DNA from 4 places in the Cohnella sp. GCM10020058 genome. Region 4 is predicted to be linked to each of the others. Evidence: riboswitches for the same ligand, from Rfam matches in the RefSeq annotation. Region 4 holds a riboswitch; each other region holds the start of a gene.

Region 1 (4,207 bases), on a different contig from region 4:
GACCCCGCGGGGGAGTCCTCTTGGATCGCCTTAGCTCTCGTACTTCTTCATCAGGGCCGCCAGTTCGTCTTCGACGGCTTTGTCCTTGCCTAGCGTCGCGAACTCGTCGTCCAGCGACCTGCCTTTGGACTGGCTAAGTTCCTCTGTCGCCTCGGCGTGCGCTTCCATCTGCCGGACCTTCTCTTCCATCCGGCTGAGACCGGACATCGCCGTGTCGGTACCGAATCCAGCCATCGCCTTGTTGATGCCGGCTTGCGCCTTGGCCGCGTTGGCACGGGCGACCAGCGTCTCGCGCCGGTTCTTGAGGTCGGTGAATTGCTTGCGCATCTCATCGAGCTTCAGACGCAGATTGTCGGCGGCCTGCTTGTTCTGCTCGTAGCTGGCCTTGTACTCGGCAACCTTCGTCTCTGCCGCTTTCTTCTCCTCGAGCGCGCGGCGCGCAAGGTCGATATTTTTTGCCTGCGCGGCGATGTTCGCCTGCTCTTCGCGCTTGGCGACCAGAGCCGATTGCTCCTCGTACAGCTGCTTGAATCGCTTTTCGATCGCGATCTGGGCGGCGACCGCCTTTTCCGCATCCTCGAGATCCTCTGCCATATCGCGCAGATATTGATCGGTCATCTTGACCGGGTCTTCCGCCTTTTCGATCAGGGCATATACGTTAGACAGCGTGAGATCGCGCAATCGTTTGAAAATAGACATTTACACGAATCCTCCTCTTGTCCGCTTGTTCGCGGCTATGTATTCTAGTACGCGGATGCAGGCCGACCGTTTCAACATTTCCCCGCAGACGCCCAAGTATCCGTCAAAATAAATATACATCCGGCCTGCCTCGGAAGGCAAAGCCGGATGTATGATAAAAGACCGATTAATCTCCGATCTGATAAGGCCGCTTGACGTAAGAAGTGCGGAGCCCGTAATCCTCGGAGTCCGTCCAGTCGATCGTCAGCGACCCGATCTTCGATTCGCTGCCCGGCAGCTCGGTCAGCCACAACGCGTCGTCGGGGCAGTCTGCCGTGATGAACTTGCCTGCGTCGTCGTCGGGTGACGCGTGAAACTTCAGATAGGCCTTGCCGCCTTCGACGGCCAGCACTTCGACGAAGCCAGCGTCGTGGTTCACCGCAAGGCGCGCCCGCCGCCCGAGCCCCGCCGTCGTCAGCTTGGCTTCTTCGACCAGATGGTACGCCCTGGATAGCGGCACCGAGAATTCCCCGTTCTCCTCGCTCGGACGATCGACGAAAAAGTAATACGGCGTCACGCCGGCCAGCTCGAGGCGATCCAGCAGCTCACCCAGCAACTCCGGCGCGTCGTTGATTCCGCCAAGGATCGGCGTCCGGTTCACGATGACGGCTCCTGCGTCGCGGAGCGAGCGGAACGCACGAATCGCTTGATCCGTCATCTCCCGCGGATGATGAATGTGCGCCATCAGATAAAGCGGCTTGGAAGGCGTAGAAAATTCGCGGATAAGGCGCAGCAAGCCCAGGTCGTCCGATATGCGCATCGGCTCCATGACCGGCATGCGCGTGCTGAGCCTGATAATTCCGACGTGCGGGATGGCCCGCAAGCTTTGGATTAGATTCCGCAGCTTGAGCGTAGGAAGGCTGAAGCAGTCGCCGCCCGCCAGAATCACCTGGCGGATCTCCGGATGAGCCGCCACATATGCGAGCGCCGGCGACACGCCCTCTTCGGCCTCCGTCTCAGGAAGCATCAGGAAAGCGGACGTCCGGAACTTATGGCGATAGCCTTGTGCCAGATAGTCGGCTTCGTCGTCGGAGGCGCCCCAGATCCCTTGGCCGCCGGCCGCCGGCAAAGATGGAGACAGCAGCTTGCGGAGCGGATCGTCGGCGTCGCCCCAGTCGATGAGGCTATGATAATACGTATTCGTGTTCGTGCAGAAAGGAGCGGCAGCGTCTTGGTCCATGTTTCTGGCGAATTCCGGCATGGCCAACGTAAATTCCTCCTTCTCCCGGTCTAAAGTCGACACGCCTCGAAGGACAGAAAAGACCCTTCTGCAACAGGCGCGCGCAATACGCTTAGCCAGACAGAGGGGTCTTGTAGAGACGCCAAAAGACCCGGCGAGGGTCATTCAAGCTTCAATAAATTAGATGTGACCCATCCACTGCCTACGAGGTTAGCTGACGGACTCGGGTAAGATGGTACCCTATGAAGCCTGGAATAGCTTCAATTCGCCCCATAAAGACTTGGTTCCCCCGTTTCCCGGCCGATACCGGGAATTAAGCGTACACTTAGTTTATACCGAATGTCCCGAATCGTCAAACAAATGGCGCCCAATTCGGCCTCGAAAGGTCAAAATTGGGCGCCTGTACCTGTTTTTAGGATACGCTGGCGAGCCTGGTCTTAGTATTCAAGACCTTGATACAGCGGATATTGCGAGGCGAGCTCGCGTACCAGCTTGCGCGCTTCTTCAAGCTTGGTCTCGTCCTTGGCGTTCTTCAATGTGATGGCGATGGCCTGGCCGACCTTCTTCATCGCCGCGGCGTCCATCCCGCGCGAAGTAACGGCCGGCGTACCGATGCGGATGCCGCTCGTGATGAACGGGCTCGTCGGATCGAACGGAATCGCGTTCTTGTTGACGGTGATGCCCACGGAGTCGAGCAAGTGCTCGGCATCCTTGCCCGTAATGTTCAGGCTGCGGGTGTCCACGAGCATCAAGTGGTTGTCCGTGCCGCCGGAGACGAGGTTGATGCCCTCTGCGGTCAACGTCTCGGCAAGCGCCTTGGCGTTTGTCACGACGTTAGCCGCATAATCCTTGAAGGACGGCTGCAGCGCTTCGCCGAGCGCAACGGCTTTGGCTGCGATCGTGTGCATGAGCGGACCGCCCTGCGTGCCGGGGAATACCGCCTTGTCGATCGCCGCAGCCCACGGCTTGGTGCACAGGATCAGGCCGCCGCGCGGTCCGCGCAGCGTCTTGTGCGTCGTCGTCGTGACGAAGTGCGCGTGCGGCACCGGGCTCGGGTGCTGGCCGCCTGCCACGAGACCGGCGATATGCGCCATGTCGACCATGAACAGTGCGCCCACGTCGCGGGCGATCTGGCCGAGCACTTCAAAGTCGATGATGCGCGGATACGCGCTCGCGCCGGCGACGATCATGCGCGGACGGTGCTTGAACGCGGCTTTGCGGACTTCGTCGTAGTTGATCGTGAAGGTCTGCTCGTCGACGCCGTAAGCGACGAAGTTGTACAGCAAGCCGGAGGCGTTGACCGGGCTGCCGTGCGTCAGGTGGCCGCCGTGCGCGAGATTCATGCCGAGCACGGTGTCGCCCGGTTGCAGCGTCGCCAGGTAGACGGCGAGGTTGGCCTGCGCGCCGGAGTGCGGCTGCACGTTGGCATGATCGGCGCCGAACAGTTCCTTGGCGCGGTTGCGGGCGATCTCTTCGGGAATGTCGACGTACTCGCAGCCGCCGTAGAACCGCTTGCCCGGGTAGCCTTCGGCATATTTGTTGGTCAGAACGGTGCCCATCGCTTCAAGGACGGCTTCGCTAACGATGTTTTCGGATGCGATCAGCTCGAGGTTGTCGCGTTGGCGGCCGAGCTCGAGGTTAAGGGCTTTGACGATCTCGGGATCTTGCTTGCGCAGATTGGCGGTCATGGGTGGTCCTCCTTGGGGTTATGAGAAAGTTGAATTTAAAGCGATGACGAGAATAACTGCAATCATGCAATCATGTTGCTTTTTTCATTTATGTTGGCCGATGACGAGGAGATAACTGCATACATGCAGGTATTTCTCATCATTTGGTTGTTTTGTTTACAGCTAAAGCAATTTAACTGCAATCTGCAGCTATCCGGCTCATCTGGCCGCCATCCCGCTCCATAACCTGCATATTTGCAGTTATTTCCGTTCGGAACGGGACGAAATCGGCGCCAAAGTGCGCTGATAGCCGCCGCTTTACTCGGGGTTAATCGGGCAATTCGCCTCTTCCGCACGTACGAAGGCTGAACAAACCGGCGGCAGAAGCCGTTGCCAGCCTGGCGGCTCAGTCGCACGTTCCGGAAGGCGGCGCCTCCCGGCTCGGCTTCGCGTATACTGCGCGCTCGCCGCCGATCAGCTTCGGCCGCGCGTATGCCATCGTCACCCGCGCTTCTCCGATCCAGCGGCCGGATGGCCTTACCGGCACGGCGACCTGGCGCAGGTGCATGCCGATCAGCGTTTCGCCGATATCAAGGCCCGCATCGACGGCTACCGCCTCGAC
Region 2 (4,207 bases), on a different contig from region 4:
CGTCGTGAAAGAAGCGACGTTCGGGAAAGAGAAGATTAAACTTGCGGCCGAATTCGATTTACCCGCTAAATAACTGGGACTTGGCGCCCAACCGTGGAGAAGAGACGCCTTTCAGCGTCTCTTGGCGGGACTTCGGCACCAACCATGGCGAAGAAGCGCCGTACAGCGCCTCTTGGCGAGACCTAGGTGCCAACCGCGACAAAGAGACGCTATATTTGACGCAGCTCGGCTACTCCGACAACCGGTCGACAGCGACCGTCTGGACGTCGGTCGGCCTTTGTCCGACCTGCACCGTCGCCATGCCGTTCGCTTCGTCCACCTCCTCGATCCAAACCGGCTGTCCATCCAGCTTGACGGCAATCGTGTCCTTCGAGTTGAAGATTTGCTTTGCGCGCTGCGTATTCATGACGGATCGTCCCCCTCTTTTTCGCGCATCGTATCGGTCGTCGTCTCTTCGATAAGCCCGTTGTCAAAGGTCACCTGACCGCCGCCAAGCCCCTCGTTGATCATCCGGTCGATGTCCATGTCGTAGTTGTCGCGGCCTTCGTAAATGTGGTCCCGACCGTCCGCTGCATGCTCCTCGCTCATGAACGCCGCTCCCTTCGTACCATGTTCTTCGTTTCGAAAATGAAAGATCGTCCGGTAAAGGATGCCCAGCCGGTATGAACTCCATACAGCGATGGGAATCCTAAAGGTATAAGGGATCATGAGGAGGGCTAAGCGTCATGCATACGGTATGGAAAGGCGCCATCAGCTTCGGGCTCGTGCACGTGCCGGTGAAGATGTTCACCGCAACGGAGGACAAGGACGTACATCTGCGGCAAATTCACAAAGCTTGCGGTACGCCGATCTCCTACGCCAAAAGCTGCCCGCATTGCGAACGGGCGGTGGAGTGGGAGGAAATCACCAAGGGCTACGAGTATGAAAAGGGACGGTTCGTTCTGTTTGACGAAGAGGAACTCGAAGCCATCAAGCCGGAAAATACGCGGACGATTCAGATTCTCGACTTCGTCGCGCTCGAAGAGATCGACCCGATGTTCTATCAAAAAACGTACTATTTATCGCCCGATCAGGCTGGCGCCGGCGCTTACGGCTTGCTGCTCGAAGCGATGCGGCAATCCGGCCGGATCGGCATCGCGAAGATCGCGATCCGCAGCAAGAGCAGCCTCGCCGCCATTCGCTGCGTTGACAATTGCATCTGCATGGAGACGATGTTCTATCCCGACGAGATCCGCGCGATCTCTGGCGTGCCCGGCCTGCCGCAAAACCAGAACGTCAACGACCGCGAGCTTGATATGGCCAAGCTGCTGATCGAGCAGCTGTCCGCGCCCTTCGACGCGGCCAAATACACGGACGATTACCGGACGGCGATGCTGGACGCCATCAACCGCAAGGTCGCCGGGCAAGGCGTCGACGTGGTCACCGCGCCGGCGGCGGAACGGACCAACGTCATCGACCTGATGTCCGCGCTGCAGGCCAGCCTTGCCGCCGTCAAGACGGGCGACGCGCCCGCCGCCGGCGCAGGTCGCAAGTCGGCGATCCGCGGCGACACGGGCGCGGCGGATACGGCTGCCGCTGACAAGCCGAAGCGCACGCGCGCAAAGCCCGCGGTGCCGGGGGCAGCTGCAGCCGGGGGCGAAGAAGCAGGCGACGCAAGCCCCAAGGCTGCGCCGTCGCGCAGGCGCAAAGCAAGCGAGCCGCAGTCTTGATCGGTCGCTGATGCGACTACGCTTTAAGCAGCACGTAAAGGCTAACGATGCGGGGGACGTCGGGTTGACAGCCGACTCGCGCAGCCGCACCTCGCGCAGGAACTGCGCGAATTTCAAGACGATGCTTGGCAAGCAAAACGGGACGAAGCAGTGTCAATTCCTGCTTCATCCCGTTTTGCGTTTTTGTCGATGGCTGTTTCGCATGTGCAGCAAGGCAGAGCTGAAGCCACATGGTCGAGCCGCGCCAAGACCGAGGCAAAGAAGCTCCATGTAGAGCTTCTTTGCTTCGATAGCACCATTCCAGGTAGCAAAACTATGTTTAGAAACAGCTCTTTCTCTTCCGCAAAAAACGATGAGAATATTCTAAGAAGCGACGGCTGGCCCTCACGAACTCCGCGCGGGACAAGGGGCGGCCGTATTCATAATTCCCAGCATATGGGCCGTGGTAATATTTATGCCGTGAACTAGCGAGATTCCGCTGATAGAATGTGAGACATCCGAGCCGAAGCCCGACAGGGCACGGGGGAACCAAGTATACGGGGTGAAGCCGCAGCCGCGGCAGGGCGATCTCCGACCTAACCCGTCAGCTAACCTCGCAGGCTTACATTCTAAGGAGGAATTTTCTTATATGAAGAACAATCGTATCGGTCAACTGGCTGTTAGCGGCGCACTCCTGTTGTCGCTCGCCGTTCCGTTCGGCGCTTCCGCAAATGCCGCGACGACTGCCGGCTCCCAGACGACCAAGACTTACACATATAAGTTCGACGCTTCGCAGCTTCAACAGTATCTCGGTTCGTTCGACTGGCAATCGCTGCTGTCGCAGCTGAACGGCGGCACGCTTGGCGGTCTGACGCCATCGACGCCAGTGACGACGCCTACGACTACGCCTGCCGCTCCGGCCAAGCCGACGACGGCCCCTGTGGCTACGCCTAAACCGACGACGACACCGGCTCCGACCGCAACGCCCGCTCCGACTGCTACGCCGGCTCCGACTGCCACGCCGGCGCCAACGACCTCGCCTTCCGTACCGGCGGGTTCCAACAACGGCAGCGGCTCTACGGGCTCCGGCACGAGCACTCAGAAATCCGGCTTCGCCGCTCAAGTCGTCGATCTGGTCAACCAGGAACGCGCCAAAGCCGGCTTGTCCGCATTGCAAACCGATGCCAAGCTGACCACGGTCGCAGACGCGAAGGCGAAGGATATGTACAACAATAATTACTTCGACCACACGTCGCCGACGTACGGCTCGCCGTTCGACATGATGAAGCAGTTCGGCGTAACTTACAGCTATGCAGGCGAAAATATCGCGATGGGCCAACAGTCGCCTACCGAGGTCATGAACGCATGGATGAACAGCGCGGGCCACAAGGCGAATATCTTGAACGCGAACTTCAAGTCCATCGGCGTCGCCTACTATAACGGCGAATGGGTGCAAGAGTTCACGGGCTGATCCGTCTCCTATCCGTCTAAAAAAAGGATGCCTGCCGCAGTCAAGCAGTTGACTGGGGCGGCATCTTTTTTTTGCTTGTGCAGCCAACTTCGGCAGCCAAGCTACATCAGCATCGGCAGCACCAGCAGCAGCAAGCCCGCCAAGCTCATCAAGCCGCCCTGCAGCCGTATTCGCCTCTCGGAGGCCGGCCCGGGATCCCCGGTCCGATGGTCGCGGCCGGCGCGGGCCAGCGCGAGTACGGTCCCGGGATGGAGTACGGCGAACAGCGAGGAACCCGTCCAAAACACCAAAACGAGCGATAGCAGCGCGCCGGCGTGCTGCAGCGGCATCTCCGTAGCGATCCCTCCCCAAGCGCTCTCTTTATTGTTGTATGAGCGTCCGGAGGCAAAAGTGCGGAATTGGCCCGAGTTGCCGCACCATGGGTGCCGACGACCGTTTGCCCCCGGGAATCGCGGCGCCGAGGCGCTTGTAGGAAGTTCGTCAAGGGAATGGGGCAACCGATTACCGGCTACACTAGAAAGACAACGTCTCTTGTCGAAGAGACGGCTTCAGAACGGAGGAACGCGCTATGGCACCGGCCACGATGTCCCCGGTCACGCTGCGGCTCGGCGACCGCGAGCTGCTCATTTCTCACCCCGACAAACTGCTGTGGCCCGATATGGGGATCGACAAGCTTCGCTATGTCCAAACGCTGGCCGAATTGGCGCCCTATCTACTGCCGCACAGCGAAGGCCGCTATTTAACAACGATTCGATTTCCAGAGGGCTATGCAGGCAAATCCTTTTATCAAAAAAATGCCCCGACGCCGGTACCCGACTTCGTCAGAACCGAGACGGAAGGCGGCATCCGTTACGTCGTGCTCGACTCCTTGCCGACCCTGCTCTGGATGGGCAGCTTGTATGCGCTGGAGTTCCACGTATCCTGCGAGCGGATCGCCCAGCCGCTGCCGGACCGCTGGATGCTCGATATCGATCCGAGCCTCGAGGTCGAACCTAGAATCATGGAAGCCGCGGAAAAGGTCGGCGAGCTGCTGCATTCGCTCGGACTC
Region 3 (4,207 bases), on a different contig from region 4:
CAGCAATACGCCGGACCTGCAGGGGCAGGTCCGGTTCGCGGTGATGAGCGACGTAATCCACTTGCTGCTGTCGGCGCTCAAAAAATGGGGGGTATTTTTTGCGGCCGCCGCTCCCTTTTTACTCGCCGACTTTGTGATGCATATACGGCTGGAGCGGCGCAAGCTCGCCAAGACAAGGCTGAGCGTTCATCCCGAGATTACGCCGCAAGTCCTCTAACGCGTGAAGTCTGCGGCCGGACCGGACCCGCCCCGTCGCTTTTCGTGCAGCCAGGCGATTGCCATCGCGACGGCAGCCGGCAGCAGGACGCTGACGAAGCCTGCGAGATTGTCGGATGAGAGCCCGTCGGACAGCATCTGTACGGCCATCAGCGTAGAGTCGAGGACGACGTGGGCGAAAATAACGGTCAAGAGGCCGAATCGCAACATGAACCAGGCGAACAAAGCGCCGATAATCATGAGCTCGATGAAGCGGGTCTGCCACGGAAATACGGCATAGCCGACATGGCCGAACGCCCATACGGCCGTCGCGGGCAGAACAGCGATGGCCGTGAGCGCCCTGGAGATCACGCTGCCGGAGGCGGAAGCGCCGTGCGTGCCTGCACGCTTAAATCTGCCGAACGCGCCGAGCCATTTGCGTACGAGGCCGATGCCGAAAAAGCGCGTCTGGATCTCCTCCGAGATGCCGGCGCACCAAGCGAGCAAGGGCAGCAGCCAAGGATAGTACATATTGTAGGCGGATTGGCTCGGGTCGGAACCGTAATAGCTGCCGAGCAGCAGGCTTAGGGCAGTCAAAACGATCGTTTGCGCTGCAAGTAGGATCACGGCGAGCAAATAGCCCTGCTTCATGGCGGTCTTGACCTGGCTGCCGAAGTCCGCGTCCTGCCAGCGCGGCCACAACGAGCGGCCCATCGAACGCCACAAGCCTTCGCCGCCGACGGCAGCGAAGTACGTGAGCAGCGCCTGAATGAAAAGAATAACGACGTTCGTGACGAGCAGCGCCGACACGTTGCTCTCCGAAGCGATCGCGTTCATGTCAACGGACGAGGCCCGCAGTCCGGGACGCAGATTGAACATGAACCCTGCGTACATGACGAAAAAGGCCGCCGACAGGAACAGTCCGCGTTTGAACGATGTCCATCCCCGGCATGTCGCGGCGTAAATAACGGCAAGCACGAACATGACGATCTGCGGCAGCAGGAAGCCGGTCATCGATAGCTTATCGGCAATCTTGCGCTGCTTCGCAATCTCGTCTGCGAAAGCCTGGGGCAGCGCATACCGGTAAGTAAGCACCTTGTCGGGCTTCACCAGCAGCTGTACATGCGCGTCCGACAGGCCGGTCTTGCGGCTCTGCAAAATGACCGAGCCGCCTTGCGTCAGGCTGCCGGTAGGCTCCCAGGCCGAAGCGTCGTAGCCAGGCTGCGTCTTAAGCCAGGCGATCGCTTCGGCGGTCCGCGCGTCTACGTCGCCGGCAGCGGCTTTGTCCGCATCGGTCAAGGCATCTCCGACGCGCGCCCAGCCGACGACCTCGCCCGATTCCATATGGACGGATACGCGATCGACGCTGCCGTCGGCCGCATGGATATCGACCGCGTAGACGTCCGTCGGGTAACGCGCATCCCAGTCGCGGTCGTATTCGTCGGTCAGCTTGTGCTTGGTCATATAGGCTGCCATGCGGTCGTCGCCTACATGCGTGATCGCCGCGTCGGACCCTTCGCCAAGATCCATACCCCAGTGCGCCGAGGCATAAGCAAGGCCGATCCGCTTGGCCTCCCCGCGGCTAATCGCGGCCGATTCGCCTTTCATAGCCGGCGCGATCGCAGGCAATACTTGCATGAACAGGAAGATAAGAAGGCCGATTCCCGCGGCGACAGCCCATTTGGATGATCTCAAATTACCCACTCCGATTCCGAATTGATCTGAAAAAGCGTATACATCGTCTTTTTATCCGCAATAGCTGGTCCTTCCGCTTATTATCGATAGGAATTGGAGCCAAAACAAGAGAAAGAGTTAGAATCCCCGTAAAAAAGCTGTTACACGGCCTAATAACGTCCGTATATCCTCATACAAGGCGATTTTTCGCATTTCTGCTGTTGTGTGTACCTATCGGACAGACTATAATGCGGTGTAATGTTTTTTATGGAAACCGAACCATCGTTTCTTCATCATACTACCCAGCCGAATTTCCGCAAAGAAAACGGGGGAACCACTTAAGCTTTTCCGGGGTGAATTCCGCGCGCCAAGCGCCGGATAGGGCAGCCTGATCTGGCCCGAACCCGTCAGCTAACCTCGTAGGCTGCCAGACAGGATCGCCGTGCGCCAAGGCACTGGAGCTCCAGTGTCTTTTTTTGCGCGCTTTTTCAACCGTTTGCCGACATGAGGTGAATCGTACTTTGCTTAAGAAAATTATCGGCTGGCTATATGCTTCCCCGCCGCGCGTGCTGACGATCGGCTTCGCCGTAATTATCGCGGTTGGCGCGCTGCTGCTCAGGCTCCCGATCTCCACGGTGTCCGGCGAGCCGACGCCGTGGCTCGAGGCGTTATTCGTCTCCAGCTCCGCGACTTGCGTGACAGGTCTCTCCAGACTGGATACGGTCGGATATTTTTCGGTGTTCGGCCGATGGGTCATTTTGATCCTCGTGCAGCTCGGCGGTCTCGGCTTCATGACGATGGGCACGTTGTTCGCGTTTTTTGCCGGACGCCGCCTCTCGCTCAAGGATCGCCTCGTGCTGCAGGAAGCGATGAACCAGGGCAGCCTGGAAGGCATCGTTCGTCTGGTGAAGCGCGTCCTCATTTATGCGCTTTGCATTGAGGCGGTCGGCGCGCTGCTGTTTACCTTCCGGTTCATGCACGAGATGCATTTCCGGCAGGCGTTCTATTACGGCGTGTTCCACAGCGTTTCTTTTTTCAACAACGGCGGCTTCGACCTGTTCGGCAATTTCCGCAGCATGGCCGGATATGTCGGAGATCCTTATATGAACCTGCTCTCGATCGTGCTCGTCGTGCTCGGCGGCGTCGGCTTCGTCGTCCTCTCCGACCTGGTCGAGCTGCCGACCCGCCGCAAGCTGTCCTATCATTCCAAAGTCGTGCTCTGGGTATCGGCGTTCCTCATCGTGCTCGGCACGGTCACGATCCTGATCTTCGAATACACCAACGAGCTCACCTTCGCCCCGCTGTCCTTCGGTGACAAGCTGCTTGCGGCCGCGCTGCAGTCCGTATCCACCCGCTCCGCCGGCGTCAGTACCGTCGACATCGGCTCCTTGCGGGACGCGACGCAGTTTGCGATGGTGCTGCTCATGTTCGTCGGCGCCTCGCCCGGTTCCACCGGCGGCGGCATCAAGACGACGGCGTTTGCGGTGCTAGCGGCCGCCGTCTGGGCGATGCTGCGCGGCCGTACCGACGTCGTGCTGCTCGGACTGCGCATTGAGCGGTCCAAGGTCAACCGCGCCATTACGGTCACGATGCTGTCGCTGGCCATCGTCATCACGTCCGTCATGATTCTCTCGATTACCGAGAAGCAGGCGTTCCTGCTCATTCTTTTCGAAGTCATGTCCGCCTATGCGACGGTCGGATTGTCCGCCGGCATCACCGGAGACTTGTCGTCCTTTGGCCAGATTCTTATTATCGTCCTCATGTTCATGGGGCGTCTCGGCCCGCTGACGATGACTTACGCGCTGGGCTCCAAGTCCGGACGCACGCTGTATCGCGAGGCGGAAGGCCGCATCATTATCGGGTAAATCCAAGGTAAAGGAGGAGAGACGCATGCACAAAAAAATGTACGCATGGCTGGTCGCCTCTCCTCCGCGGACGCTGGCGCTCGGCTTCGCTTTTATCATCGGCCTGGGCTCCTTTCTGCTCCACTTGCCCGTCGCTTCGAGCGCCGGCGTGCAAACGCGATATATCGACGCGCTCTTCACGGCGACCTCTGCCACTTGTGTTACGGGCCTGGTCGTGGTCGACACGGGCGATCACTATTCCATGTTCGGGCAGATCGTCATTCTCGCAATGATCCAGATCGGCGGCCTCGGCTTCATGTCGATGGCCACCTTGTTCGCGATCTTCCTGAAGCGGCGCATCTCGCTCAAGGAACGGCTGATCCTCCAGGAAGCGCTCAATCAGAGCAGTATCGAGGGCATCGTAAGGCTCGTCCGCCGCGTCGTCCTGTATGCGCTGTCGGTCGAAGCGGCTGGCGCTCTGCTTTTCATGGCTT
Region 4 (4,207 bases):
CTTCGAATGAATTCGAGGAAGCTTGGCTGGACGAGGCCTTCACCTCCTATACCGAAGATAAGCTGATGGCTGCCATCTACGGCGTCTCGGCCCGCACGCCGATCGAATCCCTTTACATGACAAACCCGATGCCGCTCAAGCTTGACGCATGGGATTACGGCGGTTCGGATGCCTATGCGGAAAACGTGTATATGCGCGGCAAGCTCGTGCTCAAGGCAATCGAGGCCAAGACCGGGGAGAAAACGATGTCGAAAATCATGCGGACTTATTTTCAGAAATATCGCTTTAAGCATCCCGACAGCCAAAGCTTTCAGCGCGTCGTCGAGGCCGTTACCAGGGATGACTGGAAGGACTTCTTCCAGGCCTATGTGTACCGGGGAGAATCGGCCGACTTCGCGGTCGCCTCCATCCGCACGGAACCGGACGGCGAGGGCGGCTATCAGTCCATCGTCCTGCTCACGAGGACCCAGGGCAGCCCGCAGGCCGCGACGGTGCAATTTGGCTTCAAGGACGGCAAAACCGTCCGCAAGACATGGGACGGCATTCAGAGCCACATCCAGATCCGATTGCAGTCGGCATCACCGCTATCGTACGTAGCGGTCGATCCGATGCTCGATATCGTGCTCGATCACAGTCGTTACGACAACTATCTGAAGGCTGAAGCGCCCGTGCGCAAGCGGACCAAGCTCGACGTCACGCTGGGACAGCTGATCGACGCGATCGTCGGCAGCATGGCCTGGTGAAGGAGGGGGAACCGACATGAACGACGCGATCCGAAAAGGCTGGGAGACGACCAAGCGGCACAAATACGTGCTCGTCGCCTTGTTCCTTTACCGCCTGCTGTGGGGATTTTTCCTCTACCGGTTTATCGACTCGGTCGTGGCGCCGATCCTGACCCGGTACCCGGACGAACATCCGCTCGGCGCGGCAGCCAAGCAGCTTTTTGCGATCGAGGCCCAATTTCGTCTGCTCAAGACGGATCTCGCCGATCATACGCTGCTCTTGCTGGGCGGCATGCTCCTCCTCCGCATGCTGATCACGCCGGTGCTGAACGCGGGACTTTACTACTCCTTCGCCAACGCGGAAGATCAGGGCGGCACCCAAGTGCTCAAGGGCATCCGGCAGGCTTGGAAAAAAGTGTCGCTGCTCTACGGCGCCGAGAAGCTGATTGCCTTGGCTCCGGCAATCTGGCTGATTCCGTTCGGACGAAACGCATATATGGAAATGCCCGATGCCGCGTCATGGCTCGGACAGATGCTTCCTTACGCCGCGGGCTGGACGCTCTGGATGCTGGCGGTGCACCTTCCCTTTTTGTTCATGCAGTTCAGCGCCGCGGCCGGGGGCAGCCCCTGGCAGGGGGCGCTTCGCTCGGTAAGCCGCCTGCTCCCTCTGCTTGGCGTGACGATCCTGTTGCCCCTGCTCTCCCTGCTCGGTTCCGCCGCCGTATCCGGCGCCACGCTGATCTGGACCGGCCTGCTGGCGATCGCGCTGAACCAGGCATTCCACTTCGTCCGGTCAACGATCGCGCTCTGGACGGCGGCCTGCCAGCATCGCTTGTGGCAGCGCGAAGAAGCTTGAAACAACGCTTAAAAACAGCAAGAGACGGACGCGCCGTTCATCGGAAGATGGGCGGAGCGCCGTCTCTTTTTTTGCAGGCTATTAATATCGGTCGAGAGGGCGGCATAGACTACGATCATACTCTTGCGACTGCAGCCGTGTCGAAGACTTGCGCCCTCTTAATCTTTCTCATTTATTCATAGGCTTGGCCTTTCGCGGGCGTAAACCCCGCATCCCTTGCTGCGCTTGGGTTTGGAGATGTCGCCAGCATAGTCCTTTTAATTTGGGACATTAAGGATTTCTAATCTTGAAGGAGCAGGAGTTGGGGCCTAAAAATCGAATTTCTAAAGCTAAGGTGCGAAAACTGCCGAATTCCCGCGCACTGGGAAACGGGGGAACCAGTCTTTACCGGGTGAATTGGCTTTGCCTCGCGCAGAAGCCATAGGGAACCTTCAACCGAACCCTCCAGCTAACCTCGTAGGCACTTGGAAGGAGCTTCTTGTTTTGCGCAAAGTTACAGTACTTCTACTTGCTTTAACCTGCCTCCTGGCTTTCCAGTTGGGCAGCGCATCCGCAGCTTCCAAGCTCGACTCGACCGTCTCCAAGCTGATCGGCATCGATTACGATTACGGCGGCACGACGACCAGCGGCTTCGATTGCTCCGGATTCACGGCTTATGTTTTCAAGAAGTTCGACGTCAAGCTGCCTCACTCGTCCAAAGGCCAATTCGCCATGGGCGACAAGGTTGCTCGCGAAGATCTTCGTCCGGGAGACCTCGTATTCTTCAATACGAGCGGCGAAGGCGTGTCCCACGTAGGCATCTATGTCGGTGACAACAAATTTGCACACTCGGCTTCCAAGGGTGTTACGATCTCGGATCTGGATGAAAAGTATTATGCGAAGCGCTACGTCGGCGCTCGCCGCGTAATGGACTCCGACACCTACACGTCCGTGGCAATCGATCACGTGTAAACTCGGTTGAAGTGGAATGCTTAGGCAAAGACCCGCCCCCAAAGCGGGTCTTTGCTGCTGCTTGGAGTGAATGGAGAGGTTACTTAGGTTGTACCCTTGCTGTAAAGATTTTGAAACAGACCTGACGTAGAAATTTGCGCAAAAAAACGGGCTTTGGCGCCGTAAGCCAAGGCCCTCTTTTTTTCGTCATGCTTTCCAGGGAAATTCTGCGCCGAGGCGATCGGCTTCCTCCGGCTTTACCCGGCCGCCGTAGCGAGCTCTGCCGTACAGCTCGCCGAGCGGACGGGACACTTTCGCCAGCCAGCCTCGGGATGCCGCCTCCGATGCGCGGGCCTGCGGCGCTTGGTTTAATTCGCGCCACTTTTCGATTGCCCCGATCGTCTCCGACGGCGTCAGCGATTCCCGGTGAACGTATCCTTCCTTGACCGCATCGGCGAGCAGCGCGGCATACAGGCTTCTGACCCGGTCCTCCGCAGACATCGCCGTCCAGTCCTCTCGCCGGAGCGATCGCCTTGACTTCGACCTGTTTCGCGAGAATAGTCGGCTCAGCAACTTATCCCCCTGAAGCAAGCTCTCTCGCTCTTCGGTGTAGCCGAGATCCGTCTCGGCCGCGCGCCGTCCTGCAAGCAGCCTGCCGTACCACGCCTTCACGCGATCCGAGATGCGTCGCCACCAGACAGCGTTGAGCAAATATCGTCGCGCCAGGCGATATACGACGACAAGCGCCAGCAGCGCGAGTACGACATAAAGCGCATACTCTAACCATACCCACAGCCGTCCGGTGCCGGCCTCCTGCGGCGGGAATGCCGGCGGCTGCGCGGACGGCTCCGGCTGGGGCGTCTGCTCCGGAGCAGATTCGCCGGCGGGGACGAGCGAGAGCAGCCAGCGGATGAGCCGACGGACCTGCGGCCAGATCGGAAGTCCCGCGAACGGGAGAAAGACGAGCGCGACGACGATGCCCCACAATGCGAGATATCGCTTGCCCGCAGCAGCGAGCCGTCTCGTCACGAGGCCGGCGTGCAGGCCGGCTTCGCCCAGCGACTTGGCCTGCAGGAAATACAGCGCGGCTGCCAGCCAGACGATGCCCGCCGCGAGCAGCAGCGGCCTCGCGCCGTCCGCAATGTCGAGCTGCGACGCTGCCGCGAGAACGATGGCGTGGAGGCCGACCGCGACGGAGCAGCGCACGATGCGCGCCCAGTCGAAGCGGGCGATCCACGACAAGAGGCCAAGCGGCAGCACGAGCCACAACTGCCGCCGATCGGCTGCGCATGCGGCGGCGACGAATGCCGCGATGAGCGCGAGGTGGACGAGCGATGCGGGCAGCTTGCCGCGCAGCAGCGTGGGGAGCGCCCTCCCGACCGCGGCGCCAAGCCAAGCGAGCGCGATCCAGCCGACTGTCGGGAGGGCGAGACCGGATTGCGCGTGGAGTACCAACAGAAGCGGATAAGCGGCCAGCGCGTCAGCCAGACTACGGAGCATAAGCTTCATGGCGTTCCTCCTGCAGCTTGGCGTGATGTTTGCCTGTCCTTGTAGAGTAGCAAGAGCTCTACCCGGTTGCCCGCCTGTCGCAGCTTCCGCACGGCAAGCTCTTGCTTGGGCGTCAGGAAGGCGGTGATGAGCAGCAGATTCGCTCCGCGCATCCGCTCCTGGACGAGCTCGCCGAGCAGGTAGCCCAGCT

Evidence for each region. Region 4 has a riboswitch for cyclic di-AMP ahead of ACFSR7_RS08465 (C40 family peptidase). Riboswitches for the same ligand answer to the same signal wherever they lie in the genome.
Region 1: linked by a shared signal. The riboswitch ahead of ACFSR7_RS19165 (KamA family radical SAM protein) and the one ahead of ACFSR7_RS08465 (C40 family peptidase) in region 4 are both predicted to bind cyclic di-AMP.
Region 2: linked by a shared signal. The riboswitch ahead of ACFSR7_RS04120 (CAP domain-containing protein) and the one ahead of ACFSR7_RS08465 (C40 family peptidase) in region 4 are both predicted to bind cyclic di-AMP.
Region 3: linked by a shared signal. The riboswitch ahead of ACFSR7_RS03345 (TrkH family potassium uptake protein) and the one ahead of ACFSR7_RS08465 (C40 family peptidase) in region 4 are both predicted to bind cyclic di-AMP.

What each region holds. Positions count from the first base shown of each region.
Region 1 is NZ_JBHUJV010000009.1:881,712-885,918, reverse strand. Features, by position in the region: gene ACFSR7_RS19170 (PspA/IM30 family protein) at 31-699, opposite strand; gene ACFSR7_RS19165 (KamA family radical SAM protein) at 866-1,939, opposite strand; cyclic di-AMP (ydaO/yuaA leader) riboswitch at 2,103-2,248, opposite strand; gene ACFSR7_RS19160 (serine hydroxymethyltransferase) at 2,356-3,606, opposite strand; gene ACFSR7_RS19155 (TIGR01440 family protein) at 3,992-4,207, opposite strand, start outside.
Region 2 is NZ_JBHUJV010000002.1:194,420-198,626, forward strand. Features, by position in the region: gene ACFSR7_RS04100 (immunoglobulin-like domain-containing protein) at 1-73, shown strand, start outside; gene ACFSR7_RS04105 (H-type small acid-soluble spore protein) at 230-406, opposite strand; gene ACFSR7_RS04110 (hypothetical protein) at 403-588, opposite strand; gene ku (non-homologous end joining protein Ku) at 726-1,709, shown strand; cyclic di-AMP (ydaO/yuaA leader) riboswitch at 2,200-2,327, shown strand; gene ACFSR7_RS04120 (CAP domain-containing protein) at 2,338-3,159, shown strand; gene ACFSR7_RS04125 (hypothetical protein) at 3,261-3,488, opposite strand; gene ligD (non-homologous end-joining DNA ligase) at 3,728-4,207, shown strand, end outside.
Region 3 is NZ_JBHUJV010000002.1:1,031-5,237, reverse strand. Features, by position in the region: gene ACFSR7_RS03355 (hypothetical protein) at 1-217, shown strand, start outside; gene ACFSR7_RS03350 (hypothetical protein) at 214-1,890, opposite strand; cyclic di-AMP (ydaO/yuaA leader) riboswitch at 2,164-2,309, shown strand; gene ACFSR7_RS03345 (TrkH family potassium uptake protein) at 2,391-3,734, shown strand; gene ACFSR7_RS03340 (TrkH family potassium uptake protein) at 3,760-4,207, shown strand, end outside.
Region 4 is NZ_JBHUJV010000004.1:470,755-474,961, reverse strand. Features, by position in the region: gene ACFSR7_RS08475 (M1 family metallopeptidase) at 1-743, shown strand, start outside; gene ACFSR7_RS08470 (hypothetical protein) at 760-1,578, shown strand; cyclic di-AMP (ydaO/yuaA leader) riboswitch at 1,913-2,056, shown strand; gene ACFSR7_RS08465 (C40 family peptidase) at 2,062-2,529, shown strand; gene ACFSR7_RS08460 (hypothetical protein) at 2,716-4,017, opposite strand; gene ACFSR7_RS08455 (DUF58 domain-containing protein) at 4,014-4,207, opposite strand, start outside.